3 regions of the Delftia sp. SD018 genome follow, and region 1 is predicted to be linked to each of the others. Evidence: predicted binding sites of a transcription regulator. Region 1 holds the regulator's gene; each other region holds the start of a gene.
The links. Region 1 encodes LexA, which represses DNA repair genes until DNA is damaged. Its sites were predicted from a motif close to ACTGTATNNNNATACAGT; they were not measured.
Positions count from the first base shown of each region.

Region 2: the regulator LexA is predicted to act here: its motif matches at 4,529-4,546, upstream of INR38_RS13785 (putative DNA modification/repair radical SAM protein).
Region 3: the regulator LexA is predicted to act here: its motif matches at 5,062-5,079, upstream of INR38_RS00390 (VRR-NUC domain-containing protein).

Region 1 is NZ_JADDRN010000018.1:78,679-85,949, reverse strand. It holds gene lpxK (tetraacyldisaccharide 4'-kinase) at 1-658, shown strand, start outside; gene INR38_RS18325 (Trm112 family protein) at 723-905, shown strand; gene kdsB (3-deoxy-manno-octulosonate cytidylyltransferase) at 973-1,764, shown strand; gene adk (adenylate kinase) at 2,029-2,685, shown strand; gene INR38_RS18310 (asparaginase) at 2,778-3,767, opposite strand; gene lexA (transcriptional repressor LexA) at 3,866-4,540, shown strand; gene INR38_RS18300 (hypothetical protein) at 4,703-5,125, shown strand; gene INR38_RS18295 (sigma-70 family RNA polymerase sigma factor) at 5,383-5,859, shown strand; gene INR38_RS18290 (FecR domain-containing protein) at 5,864-6,835, shown strand; gene INR38_RS18285 (ATP-binding protein) at 6,883-7,271, opposite strand, start outside.
Region 2 is NZ_JADDRN010000012.1:41,254-48,524, reverse strand. It holds gene INR38_RS13800 (AAA family ATPase) at 1-789, opposite strand, end outside; gene INR38_RS13795 (DUF5691 domain-containing protein) at 860-2,626, opposite strand; gene INR38_RS13790 (SWIM zinc finger family protein) at 2,623-4,068, opposite strand; gene INR38_RS13785 (putative DNA modification/repair radical SAM protein) at 4,548-5,867, shown strand; gene INR38_RS13780 (TIGR03915 family putative DNA repair protein) at 5,883-6,722, shown strand; gene purL (phosphoribosylformylglycinamidine synthase) at 6,800-7,271, opposite strand, start outside.
Region 3 is NZ_JADDRN010000001.1:73,237-80,507, forward strand. It holds gene INR38_RS00365 (LysR family transcriptional regulator) at 1-43, opposite strand, end outside; gene INR38_RS00370 (porin) at 209-1,225, shown strand; gene INR38_RS00375 (tripartite tricarboxylate transporter substrate binding protein) at 1,262-2,239, shown strand; gene INR38_RS00380 (CocE/NonD family hydrolase) at 2,251-4,110, shown strand; gene INR38_RS00385 (glucose 1-dehydrogenase) at 4,193-5,005, shown strand; gene INR38_RS00390 (VRR-NUC domain-containing protein) at 5,115-6,791, shown strand; gene INR38_RS00395 (helicase C-terminal domain-containing protein) at 6,788-7,271, shown strand, end outside.

The sequences.
Region 1 (7,271 bases):
CGCGCTGCTGGCTCGCGCCAGCGGCGTGCCGGTCTTCGTGGCCCGCAAGCGCATCGAGGCCGTCCAGGCCCTGCGCGCCCGCCATCCGCAGGTGGATGTGGTCATCAGCGACGACGGCCTGCAGCACCTGGGCCTGGCCCGCGACATCGAGCTGTGCGTCTTCAACGACGACGGCATCGGCAATGGCTGGCTGCTGCCAGCCGGCCCGCTGCGCGAACCCTGGCCGCGCCCCGTCACCGCCGTGCTGCACACGGGAGCCTGCCCTCCAACGGATGCGCCCGCCTTTGCCATGCAGCGCCAACTGGCCGCTGAAGGCGTCAATGCGCACGGTGAGCGCATTCCCCTGGCGGCCCTGCGCGGACGGCCCGTGGAGGCCGTGGCCGCCGTGGCCCGGCCCGAGGCCTTTTTCTCCATGCTGGCCACTGAACAGGGCCTGACGCTGGAGCACGCCCAGGCGCTGCCGGATCACTATAATTTTGAGAGCTTCCAGCGCTTGGAACGCAATGAAGACCCGCTGGTCTGCACCGAAAAGGATGCCGTCAAGCTGTGGCGCACCCATCCCCAGGCCTGGTCCGTTGCGCTGCAATTGCAGCTGCCGCCAGATTTCTGGGCGCTGCTGGATCAGCGGCTGCAGGCGCTGCGCAGGCCACGCGCCTGACTATCATCACCGTCTTGGCTGGCCGCCACGGCCCGCCCTCCCCCTCCAAAACACAGGATCCGCCATGGACGCCAAACTTCTCGAACTGCTGGTCTGCCCCGTCACCAAGGGCCCGCTGCGCTTTGACCGCGAGCACCAGGAACTGGTCTCGCGCAGCGCGCGCCTGGCCTACCCCGTGCGCGACGGCATCCCGGTGCTGCTGGAGGCCGAAGCCCGCACGCTGGACGACGACGAGCTCGAGGACTGATCGCGCCGCAAGGCCCGATTTCCGACGACGCCCGCGCCCGCACTTTCGACCATCTCCGCAACGCACCATGCCCACCGCGCACTTCACGGTTCTGATTCCTGCCCGCCTTGCCTCCAGCCGCCTGCCAGGCAAGCCCCTCGCAGACATTGGTGGTCTTCCCATGGTCGTGCGCGTGGCACAGCGCGCTGGCCTCAGCGGCGCCACGCGCTGCGTGGTCGCGGCCGATGACGAAAGCATCGTCGCCGCCTGCGCCGCGCACGGCGTTGCGGCCGTGCTCACGCGCAGCGACCACGCCAGCGGCAGCGACCGCCTGGCCGAGGCCTGCGAACTGCTGGGCCTGGATGGCGATGACATCGTCGTCAACGTCCAGGGCGACGAACCGTTGATCGCTCCCGACCTTATCGATGCCGTGGCCGCCCTGCTGACGCAGCAGCCCTCGGCCAGCATGGGCACGGCGGCACATGCCATCGACAGCCTGGCCGACTTCACCAACCCGAACGTGGTCAAGGTCGTCTGCGATGCCCAGGGCATGGCCCACTATTTCAGCCGCGCACCCATCCCCTTTGCGCGTGAGCATGCAGGCCAGGCATGGTGGGAGACGGCATCTGCAGCGGCAGCGCCGGGCCACCCCGGCTTCGCGCCCCTGCGCCACATCGGCATCTACAGCTACCGTGCCGGTTTCCTGCGCAGCTTCCCACAGCTTTCTCCCGCCCCCACCGAGGTGCTGGAGGCGCTGGAACAGTTGCGTGCGCTGTGGCATGGCCACCGCATCGCCGTCCACCTCACGCCCCATGCACCAGGCCCCGGCGTTGACACCCCCGAAGACCTGGAACGGGTGCGCGCCCGGTTGTCCGCCTGAATCCGATCCCGCATACGCCAATACAGATGCGCCAATGGCGATGCCCGGCATCGCCATTCACATCACAACTGCACATGCGGTTTTGTCGGACAGCAAAACGCAGTTTTTGGAGATTGCACAGGCGACAGTTTTGCCCTCTGCGTGTAAGCCAGTGTTAGCCCTGTGCGTGCTATCCTTGCCCGCGACAAAAATATGACGCATGGACTGTCCGCCCCGGTGGGCCGATCCGGCAGACAAGAATTTCTACTCTCCTCAAGGACTTCCATGAAACTGATTTTGTTGGGCGCACCCGGCGCCGGCAAAGGCACGCAAGCCGCTTTCATCTGCCAGAAGTACGGCATCCCCCAGATTTCCACCGGTGACATGCTGCGTGCCGCCGTCAAGGCCGGAACGCCCCTGGGCCAGCAGGCCAAGGCCGTGATGGACGCCGGCCAACTGGTCAGCGACGACCTGATCATCAATCTGGTCAAGGAACGCATCGCCCAGGCCGATTGCGCCAACGGCTTCCTGTTTGATGGATTTCCCCGCACCATTCCCCAGGCAGACGCCATGAAGGCCGCTGGCGTGAAGCTGGACTACGTGCTGGAGATCGACGTGCCCTTCGACGCCATCATCGAGCGCATGAGCGGCCGCCGTTCCCACCCCGCCTCGGGCCGCACCTACCACGTCAAGTTCAATCCGCCCAAGGTCGAAGGCCAGGACGACGTGACCGGCGAGCCGCTGGTGCAGCGCGAAGACGACAAGGAAGAAACCGTCAAGAAGCGCCTGGACGTCTACAGCAGCCAGACCCGCCCCCTGGTGGACTACTACCGCGCATGGGCCGAAAAGGAAGCTGCAGCGGCGCCCAAGTACCGCGCCATCAGCGGCCTGGGCTCGGTCGAGGACATCACCCAACGCGCACTGGCTGCACTGGCTGAGTGATGCAGGCCATGTGCCGCAACGAAAAAAGCACCCGCCGGGTGCTTTTTTGTTGACCGCCAGCAATTGAAGAAATGCCGGCGTCGCTGCCCGGCTCAATCGCGCGGCTGCGCTGCCAGCGCCAGCATCATCGCAATCCGGGCCTTTGCCACGGGCAGCTGCGCCAGATCGGCCTCTGCCGGGTTGGTCCCAAGGCCGGAGGCCACGGGCAGGCCTTCGGCACAGCGCGTGCCCCGCCAGATCCAGACGCCCTTGTCGCGGGCACGCTGCAAGGCCGCTTCCATGCCTTCGTGAACCGTCGCATTGCCCGTGCCAGCCACGACGATGCCACGCACGCCTGCCGCCACCAGCGCATCCACGCCGCTGGCACGCGCCAAGGCGCCGCTGAACACCACCTCGACCCAGGGCAGCTCATCCAGCGCCAGCAGATCAGATGACATGGCCGCAGGCACCATGGCCCGCGCGGACGGCGCGGCGGGGGAGGACGGCGCATCGGGCACCAGCCAGCGCACACGCCCTTCCTCCACCAACGCCTGCGGCCCGCCCTCCACGGAGCGCATTGCCTGCAGCCGGTAGGGATGGACCTTCTGCACCTGGGCTGCCGCATGCACCTCGCCGCCCGCCACCACCCATACGCCGCTGCGCCCGCCGCTGGCAGCCACGGTCACGGCATCGCGCAGATTCTGCGGTCCGTCTGCCAACAGGGCCGTGGCCGGGCGCATGGCGCAGGTCAGCACGATGGGCTTGGTGGCCGGCAGCAGGCTGTGCAGCAGCCAGGCCGTCTCTTCCAGCGTGTCCGTTCCATGCGTGATCACCACGGCGCGTGTGTCCGCATCCTCCAGTGCCTGCGTGCAGGCGCGCAGCAACGCGCGCCACACGGGCCAGTCCATATCCTTGCTGTCCACCTGCGCGATCTGCTGCGTCTGCACGGGTCCCAGCGCCTGCTGCTCCAGGTCCGGCACGGCCTCCAGCAGCGATTGCACCGTGATCTGCCCGGCCTTGTACCCCACGCCCTGCGACTGCGAATCCGCCCGGCCGGCGATGGTCCCGCCCGTGCCCAGAATCACCAACTTTGACTGCCCCACTTGCACCTCTTGGAAAACTGGTTAAAAATACAGATACTGTATAAATCATCAGATGGCCTCCCAGCCTGCCATCTGCCCTCAAGGACCGGACGCACGCCATGCTCGACCATCCCAAGCTCACCGCCCGCCAGCAACAGATCCTGGACCTGATCCAGGCCGCCATCTCCCGCACGGGCGCGCCTCCCACCCGCGCGGAAATCGCCAACACGCTGGGCTTCAAGTCCGCCAACGCTGCCGAGGAACACCTGCAGGCCCTGGCCCGCAAAGGTGTGATCGAACTGGTCAGCGGCACCTCGCGCGGCATTCGCCTGCGTACCGACACCGTGCGCAACATCAATGCCGCGCGCGGCACCAGCTTCGGACTGCCGCTGTCGGCCCTGGCACCGCTGATGCTGCCCCTGGTGGGCCGCGTTGCGGCGGGCTCGCCCATTCTCGCCCAGGAACATATCGACCAAACCTATTCCGTCGAGCCCAGCCTGTTCCAGACGCGCCCCGACTATCTGCTGCGCGTGCGCGGTATGTCCATGCGCGACGCGGGCATCATGGACGGTGACCTGCTGGCCGTGCAGTCCGCACACGAAGCCCGCAACGGCCAGATCGTCGTGGCACGCCTGGGTGACGAAGTCACCGTCAAGCGCCTGCGCCGCACCACGCAGGGCGTGGAACTTCTGCCGGAAAACCCAGATTACCCGGTGATTCGCGTCGCCCCCGAAGAGGCCTTTGCCATTGAAGGCCTGGCCGTGGGGCTGATCCGCAACAGCATGTCCATGTAAGCCGGACTGGCGGCGCTTCTCAGGCCGCCTCACCCCATTTCACGCATCGCCCAGGTGGTAGGCGCGAAGCCTTGGAGCTTCGCCCTGGGCGGAGCTTTGCCCGCAAACCGCAATCCTGCCTGTGTCCATGCCTCTTTGAAACACGCCAACAGGAGTCGTCACATGGGATTCGCTCTGCCAACACTGTCTTCTTTTTCCTTCCTGCGCCTGGCACATGGCATCCGCCTGACTGCGACCGCCATGGAGTCGGCCATGCCTCTTGCACAAGCCCCTGCGTGCCAGCCATTACCTGCTGCAGCACCCGAGCCCGCCAACGTGATCTCTTTCAGCAAGGCACGCCGGCGCAGCCAGCAGCGCCGCGGCAAGGCCGCACGCGCTGCAGACCATGGAGATGCCCAGCTGATCCTGCCCTTGCTGCCGACGCAGCCCACCCTGCAATCCGCGCCTGAGCAGCCTTCAGGCCTGCGCATCATCCAGCGGTCGCCGCAGGAGCAGCCGGAATGCCTGTTCATCTCCGGGCGAATGGCCGATGTCTGCGCTGCGCTGGAGCGCATGGAAGCGCATGGCGGACCGGCAGCCAACTGAGGCCCGATGCAAGGTGTGCGATACACCTTGCACAACACAAACCTGGGCGGCGCGGACCGCCGCGTGCCGCACGAGGAATCGGCCTGCGCAAAGCTGGTGCAGGCTGGCGGCCACCACTGCCCTGTAGCGCACATGCAACAAGTGGACGCCCTCTTTGCGGGAGGGGCGCCGGCCTGAAAGATAATTGATAAGCATTCTTATTATCTTTTGCAGCAGCGATTGCCACTGCGCCCGCCTCCTCCGCCCCAGCCTTCTCCGTGCACAGCCTCTACCAGAACCACCATCCCTGGCTGGAAAGCCTGCTGCGCAAACGCCTGGGCAACCGTGACGATGCCGCCGACCTGGCCCAGGACACCTTTGTGCGCCTGCTGCGCTCTCCCCTGCCGCAGCAGGACATCCGCGAACCCAGGCGCTACCTGGCCACCATCGCCCGGGGCCTGGTCGCCGACCTGTTTCGCCGCCGCACGCTGGAGCAGTCCTATCTGGACTATCTGGCCCAGTTGCCGCAATCGCTGGCGCCTTCGCCCGAAGAGCAGGCCATCGTCCAGCAAACCCTGCTGGATGTGGACCGCATGCTCCAGGGCCTTCCCCCCAAGGTTCGCGAAGCCTTCGTGCTGGCCCAGTTCGAGGAACTGAGCTACCCAGAGATCGCCGAGCGCCTGGGTGTATCGCTGCGCACCGTCAGCAACTACCTGACCCGGGCGATGGAGCATTGCTGCCTGGTCCTGGCATAGCCACATGGGCGAGAGACATCTGGAAGGCAACGACCGCCGCGCCTTGCATGAGGCCGCCGCCTGGCACGTGAAACTGCGCGGCGCCTCTGCCACAGCAGGCCTGCAACAGGACTGGCAGAAATGGCATGAGGCTGATCCCGCCCACCAGCGCGCCTGGCTGCGCGTGCAATCCGTCACCGCGCAGCTGTCGCATCTGCCCGCCCCCCTGGCGCGCCAGGCGCTGGGCCGCCGCGCCTCGCCCACCCGCCGCTCCGTGGTGCGCGGCGTGGCTCTGGGCCTGGGCAGCGGCGCCACGGCCTGGATGGCCTGGAAAGGCGCACCACTGGAAAGCTGGCAGGCCGGGCAGCGCACAGCCACGGGCGAGCGCCGGGATCTGACGCTGCCCGACGGCTCCCTGGTGGCCCTGGATACGGCCACCGCCTTGGACACCGTTTTTGACGACCGCCAGCGCCTGCTGCGCCTGCACCGTGGCCGCATCCTCGTCGCCACCGAGCCCGACGCGCTGGGCCGCCCCTTCAGCGTGCAGACCCCGCAAGGCCACGTACTGGCCCTGGGCACGCGCTTCACGGTCCATCTCGCGGACGATGGCCTGTGCCACGTCACCGTGCAGGAAAAGGCCGTGCGCCTGCAGCCTCTGGACAGCGATGCGCCCTCCGCGCAATTGCAGGCCGGACAGCAGGCCGCCTTCTCGTCCAGCGCCACCCAGCCGCCCACGTCCGCAGACCCCTTTGCAGCCAGCTGGCATGAAGGCGGCCTGGTCGCGCTGGACATGCCGTTGGGCCAGCTGATTGACGCCCTTGCCCGCTACCGGCCCGGCTACCTGGGCTGCTCGGCCGAGGTCGCCGGGATGCTTGTCTCGGGCGCCTTTCCCGTGGATGACACGGATCGCGCCCTGGCCGCGCTCGTCAGCCGCTTTCCTCTGCAACTGCGAACCCGCACCCGCTATTGGGTGGAGGTGCAAGCGCGATCAAGCTGAGATGATGGGATGGGGCCGTGGCGAAGTCTCTCGTCCAGGCCGGCACTTCAGAGCGGCGCATACGGGTGATGCACCACGTCGAAGCCCTCCTCGTCGGAGGGCGCGACAAAGTAGCTCGTGATCAGGTCGAATTGCTCATCGCTGGCCTGAAACGGATGCTCGCCTGCCGCATTGCGCGCACGCAAGCGCTGCTTGCAGACCTCGTCAGGCACATCCAGAAAATGCAGGCGGTGCGAGGCGCCCACTTTCTCGAACACGCTGCGCGCCCACCCCCTCCCCTCCAGGGTATTGGCCGGAAAATCCAGCACCACCGACACGCCAGCGTCCAGCAACGCCTGTACATGCGCCCCCATCAACCCCTTGAGCCGCGTGCTGCAACGCACGTAATCGGCCACCGACTGCATCTCGCCGGGGTACAGGCCGGCCAGCCAGGAAT
Region 2 (7,271 bases), on a different contig from region 1:
GATCTGCACCACGCGACGCACTTCCTGCAGGGCCGGCGGCTCGGCGGGCAAGGCCAGGGCGCGGCCCTGCTCGGCCACGCGCTTGGTGACGATCTGCACCTCTTCGTCCTGCGAGGCCGGCACGGGCAGGATGACGGTGTTGAAGCGGCGCTTGAGTGCGCTGGACAACTCGTTCACGCCCTTGTCGCGGTTGTTGGCCGTGGCGATGACCGAGAAGCCCTGCACGGCCTGCACTTCGCTGCCCAGCTCGGGCACGGGCAGGGTCTTTTCGGACAGCACGGTGATCAGCGTGTCCTGCACATCGGCCGGGATGCGGGTCAGCTCTTCGATGCGGGCGATCTTGCCCAGCTTCATGGCGTTGACCAGGGGGCTGGGGATCAGCGCCTTCTCGGACGGGCCGTGGGCCAGCAGCTGGGCGTAGTTCCAGCCGTAGCGCAGCTGCTCCTCGCTGGTGCCGGCCGTGCCCTGCACCAGCATGGTGGAGTCGCCGCTGACGGCGGCCGACAGGTGCTCGGACACCCAGGACTTGGCCGTGCCCGGCACGCCGTACAGCAGCAGGGCGCGGTCGGTGGCCAGGGTGGAGACGGCGATTTCCATCAGGCGCGGATTGCCGATGTACTTGGGGCTGACCTCGAAGCCGTTGCCGAGCTTGCCGCCCATCAGGTACTGGAGCACGGCCCAGGGCGAGAGCTTCCAGTTGGGCGGACGCGGACGGTCGTCCACCTTGCGCAGGGCTTCGAGTTCTTCGGCGAATTGCTGTTCGGCATGCTGGCGCAGGACTTGGCTCATGGTGTGCTTCCGGGAAGGGGTAAGGGTTGGATTCGGTTCGGTTCGGGGTATGCGGCAGGACGGGCGCGGCTCAGGCCGGGCCGCGCAGGGCGACAAAGGCCTGGTGCAGGCCCAGGCGCAGATCGACGATGCGCTCCAGATGGCCGCGCATGCGCTCCTCGTCCCAGGGCCGCACGCGGCTGCGTTCAAGGCGCGCCTGCTGCTGGGGCGTGAGGGGAATGCTTGCCGGTGCGGCAACTGCAGCGGCTGTGGCAGCGGTGGCCGTGACTGTTGCCGCAGCAGCAGGTTCGGTTTGCGGCTCGGGCTCAGGCTCGGGCTGCGCATCCAGCACCGAGGGCTTGCGCCACAGTTCGGCAAAGCGCTCCAGCGCGGTCACGTCCAGCATGCGCGCACAGGACAGCAGGGCTTGGTCGGCGCGGTAGCTGTGCCAGTTGCCCGTAATCTGCTTGCCGCCCACGGCCACGTGCAGTGCCTCTGTCAGCCGCGCAGACAGCGCGGGCGAGAGCAGTTCGGCACCGCCCAGCGACTGGGACATGCCTTCGATGGCATCGATGAGCTTGTGCCTGTCGCGCTCGAACTGGGCAATCCAGCGGGACTCGCGTTCCTCGCGGGACAGCCGGGCCATGAGGGCGGGCAGGAGGGCGTCGTGGCGCATGTCGCGGCCCATGGTCTGGGCGGCATCGATCCATTCCACGTCCAACTGGTACTGCAGGGCCTGCACCCAGCCCTGGCGCAGCGAGGACTTCCAGTCGCTGCGCCGGCTCCACTCCATCACTTCCAGGGGCGTCAGGCCCAGGGCGCGGGTCCAGAAGGACACGGGCGTGAGCTGCACCATCTGCTCCAGCAGCCAGGCCTTCTTGCCGCCACGGTGGTAGGCGTCGGGCTTGAGCGTGATGCCGTCGCGCTCCCATTCCTTGAGGCCTTCTTCGGGGGGCTCCACGATCCACTGGCCCTTGTCGTCCTGCTGCAGCATGGACTGCATCCAGCCCATGACGCGCTGGCTGTGCGCGCTGTCCGGCAGGCACGAGAGCATTTGCGCGGCGTTCTCGCGGATCTCCTTGCTGCGGTCGGACAGCAGTTTTTCGAGCAGCGGCTCATCGTCCATGCCCAGCCCCACGGCCAGGGCCTGGACCAGGGGCAGGCGCTCCTTGGCGCCCAGCTCCTTCAGGCTGCCTTCCAGCCGCGTGCGGGCCTTGGCGGCATCGGTTGCGCGCTCGCTGCGCAGCAGGGCCACGCGCTGCTCCACCGAGCCCTCCTGCCAGACCAGTTCGGGGTCGGCGGTTTCCTCCACGCCGCTGGCATAGCCCCATTGCGGGTTGAGCGCGCCCAGCCAGCGCCCGCGCTCGCCCAGCACGGGGGCCAGCCACTGGCGCAGTTCCACGGACTGGCGGCCCTGCTCCAGCGCAGACACCAGCAGGTCATGGGGCAGGCGCTGGCCGGCCTGGTCCAGGGTACGCAGCATGGAGGCCTGCAGCTCGAACGGGCCGTCCTTGAGCACGTCGCCCATCAGGGTGTGCAGGCGCGCATCGGCAGGCGCGGTGCGCGACTCCGCAGGCGCTGCGGCCGGCACGGCCAGCGGTGCCGTCAGACGCACCAGCGCGCCAGGCTGCCAGCCGGCCCGCTCGAACACGGCCGCCACGGCGCTGGCGCGCAGCAGTTGCTGGGCGGGCGAGTCACCGGCCACGTCAGTGCGGGGCTGCAGCGCGGCCTGCACGGCCTGCTGCGACCCGCTTGCGGACGGGTCCACGCCCGAAGCCAGCGCAGGCGGCACGGCCAGCCGGTCCGAGCCGACCATGGCCGATTGCTGCAGCGCAGCCCAAAGTTGTGCGTTGCTCATACCGGATCACCCTGGTTCTGCCAGATACATTGCTGGGCGGTTTCGCCCTCGCGGGCCTGCCAGGCACTCAGCAGCCGCCAGCGGCCCACGGCCGGGCCGGGTTCCCATTCGCCAAACAGCTGCATGGGCGCACCGCCGCTGAGCGCCAGCAGGCGCCAGGCCTCGGCATCGTCAATCGCCACGGGAACGGGCTGCACTGGCGCTGCCGTGCCAGGGGCGACCGGCGATGCATCCAGCGCCTGGGGCCAGGCCGCAAACCACTGGCCCTGGGCGGGCACCAGCCGCAGCCGGTCCTGGCACAGCGGCTGCGTGGCCTGCAGCGGGTTGGCGGCAATGCGCTGGCCCAGCAGTTGCAGGACGTCGCCCACGGCCGAGTTGGCCAGCGGGCTGGCGCCATCGGCAGGCAGCGCAGGCCCGTTGCCATTGGCCGCAATGGCGCGCAGCGGCGCATGGCCCGGGTAGAAATTCAGCGCGCAGCCGTAGCGATGGCCCGGCACCCAGGCCGATTCAAAGCCGCGCCCGCCCTGCGCATAGTCCAGCACCAGGGCCATGCGCCCCGTGCGCTGGCCCTGCAGCCAGACGCGCCGCTCCATGAGCCGGCCTTCGCGCTCGATCATGCGCAGGCCGGCCACCAGCCATTCGTCCTCGACCAGCTGGCCCCTGGCCTGCACCTCGGCCTTGTCCATGGGCCAGCCCAGCGCGGCCATCACGTCGGCCTTGACCTCGGGGCTGAGCGATTCGCGGCGGCGCACGGCGTCGATGATCAACTGCCAGTGGCCCAGCTGCACCAGCATGTCGCGCGGCCAGTCTCGGTGGCTGTCCACCAGATCCCGGCAATCCTTGATGCGCGCCGCCATGCCGGTGGCCTGCGCATCGACCATGCGCGCGGCCATGTTGTTCCAGCGCTGGCGCATCTGCGTGTCGCTGGCCTGGTTGGCCAGGCCCGCACGCACCATGTCCTGCATCCACAGCGACAACTCCTGTAGCCCGGCTTCGACCTTGTCCCAGCGCTTGTCCTCGCGCCTGGCCTGCTGTTTGGCCGCGACCTCGGGATCGGGTGGCGGCTCGGCCGCTGCGGCGGCAGCCTTGGCCTCTTTCTTCTCGGCCTTTTCCTGGCGGCTGTCCAGCCAGGTCTGCACCCAGGCGGGCGGATCAACGCCTTCGGGGACTTGCCCGCCGGCACGCATCAGCATCAGCGCAAGCCCGTGCTTGCAGGGGAATTTGCGGCTGGGGCAAGAGCATTTGAAGGAAGGCCCCGACAGGTCCACCTGGGTCTGGTAGGGCTTGCTGCCGCTGCCCTGGCATTCACCCCAGACCGCCACGTCATTGGCGCCCATGGCGGGCCATTTGGCGGGCGATTGCAGGCCCTTGGCGGCCTTGCTGGATGAGGCGTCCGGCGACAGCGCCAGCACTTCGCTCTCTGTTCCTAATACACGCGACACCGAAGCTCCCTCTCCAAGTGTTTGTCATCGCCGAGCGCATTGAATGAAACGGCACCGCCCGGCAAACCCGAAAGCCTATCAGCAATAGTTATCGGCAATTTGAAACAATTCACAACAACACCCAACCTCTCTCCCATGAATGGGAACCCCCCATGGCGTGCAGCCAGCTGCGCTATATCAGCGCGTGCATTGATGGCACCAAGCCATGCCAGTCTTCAGGCATTGCGAAAGACGCAGAAAACACGCATTCACCATTTCCTGCGATGCACATCGCCACCCATTGAAAGCAAGCACTCATTCCGCACCTGAAAACGGTTTCATTCCATTGCACTGGCAACCATTGCAATCCGCTGGCCATTGCGATAGAGCGACAGTGCGTTCGACCCGCAGCCAGGCAAGGCCGGACCAGACCCTGGCTGGGGGATGGGCTCTCAGAAAACCGGACGTGTCAGGCAAATATACTGTATATTTATACAGCCATGGAGCTGCAACGCAAACTTTTCATCCTCGCCGACGCCGCCAAGTACGACGCCAGCTGCGCCTCCAGCGGATCGCAGGGGCGCGACTCGCTGGACGGCAAGGGCATGGGCTCGGTCACCGGCATGGGCATCTGCCACAGCTATGCGCCCGACGGGCGCTGCATCTCGCTGCTCAAGATCCTGCTGACCAATGTCTGCATCTTCGACTGCCGCTACTGCATCAACCGCAAAAGCTCCAACGTGCAGCGCGCCCGCTTCACGGTGGCCGAGGTGGTGCAGCTGACGCTGGACTTCTACCGGCGCAACTGCATCGAGGGGCTGTTCCTGTCCAGCGGCATCATCCGTTCCAGCGACTACACCATGGAGCAACTGGTGGAAGTGGCGCGCCGCCTGCGCGAGGAGCATGACTTTCGCGGCTACATCCATCTGAAGACCATCCCGGATGCCGCGCCCGAATTGCTGGCCCAGGCAGGCCGCCATGCCGACCGCCTGAGCATCAATGTGGAACTGCCCACGGCCAGCGGCCTGGCGCAGTTCGCGCCTGAAAAGGATGGGCAGCGCATACGCCAGGCCATGCAGGGCGTGGACCGGCATGTGCAGGCCTGGCGCGCGGCCACGCGCGAGCAGCGCCAGGCGCAGTCCCTGCCCGGCGCGCCCGCGCAGCGCGCCGCCGTGCCCCGCTTTGCGCCGGGCGGGCAGAGCACGCAGATGATCGTGGGCGCCGACCGCGCAACCGATGCCGACATCCTCGAATCCAGCCACACGCTGTATGCGGGCTACGGCCTGCGCCGCGTGTACTACTCGGCCTTCAGCCCCATTCCCGATGCCTCGCGCGATCTGCCGCCGCAGGCGCCGCCCCTCATGCGCGAGCACCGGCTCTACCAGGCCGACTGGCTGATGCGCTTTTACGGCTACGGGGCGGGCGAGATCGCGGCGGCCAGCCGCCACGGCATGCTGGACCTGGAGATCGACCCCAAGCTGGCCTGGGCACTGGCCAACCGACAGCAGTTCCCCGTGGACCTCAACCGTGCGCCGCGCAGCCTGCTGCTGCGCGTGCCGGGCCTGGGCACGCAGACGGTGGACCGCCTGCTGGCGGCGCGCCGCGTGCGCAGGCTGCGGCTGGACGATCTGCTGCGGCTGCGCGCCCCCGTGCAAAAGGCCCTGCCCTTCGTGCTGATCGACGGCCACCGGCCCCTGCTGGGCGAGACCGACTCGGCCGCGCTGCGCACCCGGCTGATCGCGCAGTCGCAGGCCAGCCAGGCCCAGGCCCGGCACAGCGGCATGCGCGTGCAAAACGCGCTGCAGGCCAGCCTGTTCTAGCGCCTGGAGCTCGCCATGCAAGCACAGGCTCTCACCATCGAACTCGACAGCCCCGACGACTGGCCCGGCTTTCGCGCAGCCTGCCGGGCGCTGCTGGCCCATGGCGCCGACCCCGCCCTGGTGCGCTGGCGGTGGCCCGACACGCGGGGTGCGCAGCAACTCGGCGCGGGGGTGGACCTGTTTTCCAGCGCGCCGCAGCAGGCCATGCCCGCCTCGGCACTCGCCGGGCTGACCGGCCCCGGCGAGGCAGGGCTGTCCCTGTCGGACACCCAGATGTCCGCGCTGCGCCATGCCTGCATGCACCGCGCGGCAGGCCGCTTCGAGCTATGCCACCGCTGGCTGGCGCGCATGCAGGCCCGGCCCGAACTGCGGCTGGATGCGCTGGATGCGGACTGGCGCGCCATCGAGGCCCTGGCCCGCCCCGTCTCGCGCGAGATCCACAAGATGCACGCCTTTGTGCGCTTTCGGACCACGCAGCGACCGGACCAGCCCGATCTGCACATTGCCTGGTTCGAGCCCGAGCACCACATCGTGCGCGCGGCGGCGCCCTTCTTCTGCAAGCGCTTTGCCAACATGCACTGGGCCATCCTCACGCCGCAATGCAGCGCTCACTGGGACGGCCATGCGCTGCGCCTGGCGCCCGGCGCGCGCCGCAGCGATGCCCCGCCAGCCGACGCGGGCGAGGCCCTGTGGCTGACCTACTACGCCAGCACCTTCAACCCGGCGCGCCTGAAGGAGCAGGCCATGCTGCGCGAGATGCCGCGCCGCTACTGGCACAACCTGCCCGAGACGGTGCTGATCTCCACCCTGGTCCAGCAGGCCCGCGCGCGCACGGCGCAGATGCTGGCGCCGTAACGGCAGCCACCAAAAAGAAACAGAAAAAGAAAAGGCCCCGAAGGGCCTTTGTCTGCTTTGCAGCGTCGCTCAGTGCATCAACCCAGCCACTTGCGGGCGTTGCGCCACACGCGCATCCAGGGGCTGAATTCCGACTTGTCGCCGTTGGTCCAGCTCATCTGCACGTTGCGGAACACGCGCTCGGGGTGGGGCATCATGGCCGTGAAGCGGCCGTCGGCCGTGGTCACTGCCGTCAGGCCGCCGGCCGATCCGTTGGGATTGAACGGGTACTGCTCGGTGGCCTTGCCGTGGTTGTCCACATAGCGCATGGAGGCGATGGCCTTGTCCGCATTGCCGCGGAAGCGGAAGTTGGCAAAGCCTTCGCCGTGGGCCACGGCGATGGGCAGGCGGCTGCCGGCCATGCCCTGCAGGAACAGGCTGGGCGACTCCAGCACTTCCACCATGGACAGGCGCGCCTCGAAGCGGTTGCTCTGGTTCTGCGTGAAACGCGGCCAGTCCTGGGCACCGGGAATGATGTCGGCCAGCTCGGCAAACATCTGGCAGCCGTTG
Region 3 (7,271 bases), on a different contig from region 1:
TGAGCATGATGGCCTGGAAGGCTTCGAGTTGCTTGAAATTCATGGGTTGTACAGGCGGTGCTTGCATGATGGCAGCGCGGCCGGGGGCGCGCACGGCGCATCACGAATCGCATAGGGTAATACGCGTCCGTCATACCGTTGTGGTGGATGCGGGGGCTCCTGAGAATCGGCGGCGTCAGAACACGCACAACACAAGGAGCAAGATTCCATGAAGGCCCTGCCAAGCATTGCCGCCGTCTGCAGCCTGTCCATCGCGGCCCTGGGCCACCCGATTGCGCATGCGCAGGACATGCAGGTCTACGGCCAGATCCGGCTGACCGTGAACCACCTCAAGACCGGCAATGCCGGCTCCACCATGGAGGAGCGCGACAACGCCTCGCGCCTGGGCTTTCGCGGCAAGGAGGAGCTGGGCGGCGGCCTGCAGGCGCTGTTCGGCATGGAGATGGGGCTGGATGCGGACACGGGCTCGCTGACCACGCCGGCCTTTCGCAACAGCTACGTGGCGCTGCGCGGCAGCCTGGGCACGGTGGCCCTGGGCCGGCTGGACTCGGCCAATCCCACGGGCTCGCCGCTGTACTCGCAGGTCACGGGCATCACCTCGTTCGCGGCCAATGACGCCGGGGCCACGGCCATCGGCACCTCCATGCTCAATGCGCGCAACCGCACCTCCAACTCGCTGGGCTACCAAAGCCCGTCGTGGGGCGGCACGGTGTTCCGTGCGCGCTACTACCTGCGCGGCGATGCCAAGGCCCCAGGGCTGGAGGACGACGCCAGATCGCTGGACCTGGGCCTGAGCTACGCCGCAGGCCCGTGGGCGGCCGGCCTGGGCTACGCCAAGGACACGCGCGCCGGGGGCCTGCTGGCCAACGAGTTCGACAGCAAATGGCAGATGGGACTGCGCTACAGCTTTGGTGCCATCGAGCCCTATGTGCTGCTGGGCCGCGACCGCTTCAACCACAAGCCCGGCGTCTCGCGCGCCGACGTGGACTACTGGATGCTTGGCACGCGGCTGCGCCATGGCGCGCACGCCGTGGTGCTCAACCTGATGCAGCGCGACGTGCAGACCTCGCTGACCGGCAAGCGCAGGCGCCAGCAGCTGGCCTATACCTATGCGCTGTCCAAGCGCACCGAACTGCAGGCCTTCGTGGACCACGACGGCGTGGACTCCAGCCGCCCCAACGTGGCCGTGCTCGCCATCGGCGCGGGCGTGCGCCATGACTTCTGACCGTCCTGCACACCCGCATCAAGAATGGAGATTCCCATGACCCACTTCCAACGCTTCCTGTCCATGGCTTTCCTGGCACTGGGCCTTGCGCTGGGCCTGGCGCCCTTGCCCGGCCATGCGGCCGAATTCCCGGAAAAGCCCGTGCGCATCGTCGTGCCATTCCCCGCCGGTGCCGCGGCCGATGCCGCCATGCGCGTGGTCGCCCGCAAGATGTCCGAGCTGTGGCGCCAGCCCGTGGTCATCGACAACCGCCCCGGCGTGCATGGCTTCCAGCTGGTGTCTTCCGCGCCGGCCGATGGCTACACCCTGCTGCTGGGCGCGGGCTCGGGCATGGTGACGGCGCCCCTGCTGTCCAGCAAGCTGTCCTACAACCCCTCGCGCGACTTCGTGCCCGTGGGGCGAGTGCTGATCAACGTGCCCATCCTCACCACGCACCCCAGTCTCAATGTGAGCACCGTGCAGGAGCTGGTGGCGCTGGCGCGCAAGAACCCCGGTGCGCTGAACTACAGCTCCAGCGACAACGGCACGCCAGGCCATCTGTCCATGGAAATGTTCCAGGCTGCCACGGGCACGCGCATGCTGCAGATTCCCTACAAGGGCGGCGCGCCCGCCGTCAACGAACTGGTGGGCGGCCATGTGCAGCTGGGCATCAATGCCGTGCCCAGCGTGGTGCTGCAGATCAAGGCCGGCAAGCTCACGCCGCTGGCCGTGGCCAGTGCCACGCGCTCGCGCGCGCTGCCTCAGGTGCCCACCATGGCCGAGGCGGGCGTCAAGGACTTCGAATACGACATCTGGTATGCGCTGTTCGCGCCCACCGGCACGCCGCCTGCGGTGGTGGCCAAGGTCAATGCCGCGCTGGTGCGCTCGCTGCAGGACCGTGAAGTGGCCAGGTTGCTGGAGGCGCAGGGCGCCGAGCCCGCGCCCACCACGCCCCAGGAGCTGGCGCGCTTCATGCAGGAAGACACGGCGCGCTGGGCCAAGCTGGTCAAGGAACGCAACCTCAAGCTCGACTGAGCGCCAGCAGCATGAGCAACACATCAATCACCCACCTGGGCGGCGTGGTCCGCCACAGCCTCGCCGTGCCCATGCGCGATGGCGTGCGCCTGGCCACCGACCTGTATCTGCCCGGGAACCTCGGCCCCCACCATCCCGGACCGCTGCCCGTGCTGCTGGAGCGCACGCCCTACGGCAAGAACGAGGAAACGCGCCGCGAGCGCAGCGCGGCCAACCCCCTTCCCATGCGCCGGGGCGAGGTGGCGGCCCGCTTTGCGCGCGAAGGCTATGCCGTGGTCGTGCAGGACTGCCGGGGCCGCTTCGGCTCCGAAGGCCAGTTCACCAAATACCTGGGCGAGGCCCACGATGGCGTCGACACCCTGCAATGGATCATGGAGCAGTCCTGGTGCAACGGCAGCGTGGGCACCTACGGCCTGTCGTACGCCGCGCACACGCAGACCGCGCTGGCCACGCAAAGGCCGCCGGGCCTCAAGGCCATGTTCCTGGAATGCGGCGGCTTTGCGAATGCCTACCGGGGCGGCATACGCCACGGCGGTGCCTTCGAGCTGAAGCAGGCCGTCTGGGCCCTGCGCAATGCGCGCAGCGGCAGCAACCACCTGGAGCCCGCAGCGCGCCAGGCGCTGGAGCAGGCCGACATCGGCCAGTGGTGCCTGCGCCTGCCCTGGTCGCGCGGCGACTCGCCGCTGCAGTGGGCGCCCGAGTACGAGGGCTACCTGTTCAGCCAGTGGGAGCGCGGCAGCTTTGACGACTACTGGCGCCAGCCCGAGCTGTACGCCGCCGGCCACTACGGCGCCTTCGACGGCCTGGCCGTGATGCTGATGTGCGGCTGGTGGGACCCGTATGCGCAGACCACCACGGACAACTACCTGGGCCTGTCGCGCGGCGATGGCCGGGTCCGCATGGTGCTGGGTCCCTGGACCCATGGCGAGCGCAGCGTCCCGCATGCGGGCGATGTGGATTTCGGGCCCGATGCCGTGCTCGACGGCGCACTGGCCGACGACTACGTGGCCATGCGCCTGGCCTGGTTCGACCACTGGCTCAAGGGCCGGCCCATGCCCGCGCGCCAGCAAGCCGCCGTGCGCTACTTCCGCATGGGCGGCGGATCGGGCGCGCGCACGGCCCAGGGCCGGCTGGACCACGGCGGGGCCTGGCGCAGCGCCGACCACTGGCCCGTGCCCGGCACGCAGCCCACGGCCTGGCACCTGCACGCCGACGGCAGGCTGGCCCGCGAGCCCGCGCCGCAGCCGGGCGTGCGCAGCTACCGCTTTGACCCGGCCTGCCCGGTGCCCACCCTGGGCGGCTCCATCACCTCGGGCGAGCCGCTGATGTTCGCAGGCGCCTACGACCAGACCACGCACGAGAACACCTTCGCCGCCCGTCCGCCCTACGGCCCGCTGTCCGAGCGCGGCGACGTGCTGGTGTTCCAGACCGAGCCGCTGCAGCAAGACCTGGAGGTCACGGGCACCATCACCATCGAGCTGCAGGTGTCCTCGTCCGCGCCCGACACGGACTTCACCGCCAAGCTCATCGACCAGTACCCGCCCAGCGCCGACCATCCGCAGGGCTATGCGATGAACATCACCGACGGCATCCTGCGCTGCCGCTACCGCAACTCATGGGAGCAGCCCGAACTGATGACGCCCGGCGAGGTGGTGGCCATCACCATCGAGCCCATGCCCACCTCCAACCTGTTCCGCAAGGGCCACCGCATCCGCCTGGACATCTCCAGCAGCAACTTCCCGCGCTTCGACGTGAACCCCAACACCGGCGCGCCCGAGGGCAGTGCGGGGCCCAGGCAGGTGGCGGTCAACAGCCTGCACCTGGGTGGCTGCCATGCCTCGCGCATCGTGCTGCCGGTGGTGGCGGTCTAGGCGGAGAGCACACGCGTTTGGCAGTCTGGCATGTTTCGCAATTTGGTTGTATCATGCAACCAAATTGCGAAGGAACATCGCCATGGACATGCAGCAGCGTCAGTTGGAACTGGCCGGCCCCCTGCCGGCCCTTGCACCATCGGGGCGGCTGCGGGGGCGTGTCTGCCTGGTGGTGGGCGCCACCAGCGGCATAGGCCGGGCCACCGCCCTGCGCATGGCCGAGGAGGGCGCTGCCGCCGTGGTGGTCACGGGGCGCCGCCGTGAGCTGGGCCTGCAGCTGGAGCAGGAAATCCGACAGCAGGGGGCGGACGGCCTTTTCCTGGCCTGCGATGCAACGCGGCAGGAGGACATGGCGGCGGTGGTGGAGCAGGCCGTGGCGCGCTTCGGGCGGCTGGACGCGGCCTTCAACAATGCGGGCTTCCAGGAGCGGCGCGCCGCGCTGGCCGAGCAGGATGACGCGGTCTTCTCCCAGGTCTTCGATACGAATGTGCGTGCGGTCTTCCACGCCATGCGCCATGAACTGGCGGCCATGCTGGCCACGGGCGGCGGCACCATCGTGAACAACACCAGCGTCAGCGGCATACGCAATCCCAATCCGGGCCTGTCGCTGTATGGCGCCTCCAAGGCTGCGGCCCTGTCGCTGACCCGCGCCGCCGCCATGGAGTACGCGCCGCGCGGCATCCGCATCAATGCCGTTGCCCCTGGCCGCGTGGTCACGGACATGATGCTGGGCTCGGGCATTGCCGACATGCATGCGGTGGCGGCGGGCCTGCCGCTGCGGCGCATGGGCCATCCGCAGGAGGTGGCCACGGCCGTCGTCTGGCTGATGTCGGACGAGGCGGCCTTTGTGGTCGGGCACTGCCTGGCGACCGATGGCGGCTTCCTGGCCGGATGAGCCTGCCCGGGGCAAGTCCGTTGCGCGAAGTGAGCACTACCGGGTTTGATATGATGACTGTATAAAGATACAGTTTTCGAGCGGCCTGGCTGCCCGATCTGCCAGGCCCATGCTCCCTCCCCACCGCTTCTACTACCTGCACAACTTCCAGCGCGCGCTGGACTGGATTGGCCAGCGTTACGGCGATCTGCTGGACGCGCCCGAGCAGGCATTCCTCACCCGTTTCACGCAGCTGCCCCAGCCCTCGCAGGCGCTGATGGTGCGTTTGCTGATGCGGCGCGGGCCGTGGTTTCGGGCCGGCAAGCTGGTGTACGAAGAGATTCCCGCCATTGCCGACGCGGCCGCGCCCCTGCTGGAGCTGGGCTGGCTGGACGCGGACCACCCCATGGCGCTGGAGGAGCTGTTTGCGCTGCACACCAAGCCCGAGCTGCTGCAGCTGTTCGCCGGCGCACCCATTCACTCAGGCCTGCGCAAGGCCGAGCTTTTGCAGGCCCTGCAGCCCCTGCATGAGGCGCCCAGGCCCTATGCGCAATGGCAGCCCCAGGGCGTCGCAGCCGGCGAAGCCGCTTGGCGCGTGATGGTGGGTGCGCTGTGCGAGCGCTTTCGGCTGATGTTCTTCGGCAATCTCTACCAGGACTGGTCGGAATTCGTGCTGGCCGACCTGGGCGTGTTCCGCTACGAGGCCGTGGCCTTCGATGCGGCGTCGCGGGCCTTCCAGTCGCGCGCCGATGTCGATGGCTACCTGGCCCTGCAGGCCTGCCGCGCGGCGCTGGATGAGGGCGTGGAGATCGATGCGCTGCTGCAGCAGGTGGTCGGCTGCGCCAGCGGCAATGCCTGGCTGGAGCAGCGCCGCGCCAAGGTGCTGCTGCGCATAGGCCAGGCCTGCGAGCGCATGCAGGACTGGGAGCGTGCCGAGCAGGCCTATGCGCAAAGCCGCTACCCCGGCGCCCGCCATCGGCGCATGCGCGTGTACGAGCGCATGGAGCGCTTTGCCGATGCCATGGCGCTGGCCCAGGCCGCCCAGGCCCAGCCCGAGAGCGACGAGGAACTGCAGCGCGTGGCGCGCATGCTGCCGCGCCTGCGCCGCAGCCTGGGGCAGGGTGCGCGCGGGCGTGCGGCGGCGCTGGCGCCCGTGGTGGCGCAGATGCGCATGGACGTGGAGCTGGACCTGCCGGCCCGGCCCAGCTCCGTCGAATACGTGCTGCGCGACCACTGGCACAGCGACGCCGCGCCGGTGTTTTATGTGGAGAACGCGCTCATCAACTCGCTGTTCGGCCTGCTGTGCTGGCCGGCCATCTTCGCGCCGCTGCCGGGAGCCTTCTTCCACCCGTTCCAGAGCGGCCCGGCCGACCTGTCCGCGCCCGACTTCGTGCAGCGCCGCGCAGCCTTGTTCGAGGAATGCCTGGCGCATCTGGACGATGGCAGCTGGCGCGAGGTCATCGTGCAGCGCCATGCCGACAAGCAGGGCCTGCAGTCGCCCTTCGTGTTCTGGGGCACGCTGAGCGCGCCGCTGCTGGCGCTGGCGCTGGACTGCATTCCGGCCGCCCACCTCAAGCTGTTCTTTGCGCGGCTGCTGCGCGACGTGCAGGCCAACCGCACGGGCTTTCCCGATCTGGTGCGTTTCTGGCCGGCCGAGCGCCGCTACGAACTGGTCGAGGCCAAGGCCCCCGGCGACAAGCTGCAGGACAACCAGATCCGCTGGCTGCAGTACTGTGCCGAGCACGGCATTCCCGTGCGCGTGTGCCATGTGCAGTGGCGCGGCCAGCCGCTGGGAGAGGCCGCGTGAGCTACACCGTGGCCGTGCGCGCGCTGTGCGAGTTCACGGCACGCGCGGGCGACCTGGACCTGCGCTTCACACCCGCGCCCAGCGCGCTGGAGGGCATGGCCGGCCACAGCCTGGTGCAGTCGCGCAGGGGCAAGGACTACGAGACCGAGATCAGCCTGGCCGGTGAATACGGCGACCTGCGCGTGCGCGGCCGCGCCGACGGCTTCGACGCCGGGGCTGGCCAGCTGGAGGAAATCAAGACCTACCGGGGCCAGATCGAGGGCGTGCGCGCCCACCACCGCGCCCTGCACTGGGCCCAGGCGCGCATCTACGCCCATCTGCTGTGCCAGGCGCGCGGCCTGCAGCGGCTGCGCGTGGCGCTGGTGTATTTCAACGTGGGCAACTCGGAGGAAACCGTGCTGGTGCAGGAGGAAGACGCGGCCACTCTGCGCGCCTTCTTCGAGCAGCAATGCGCGCTGTTCCTGGACTGGGCACGCAGCG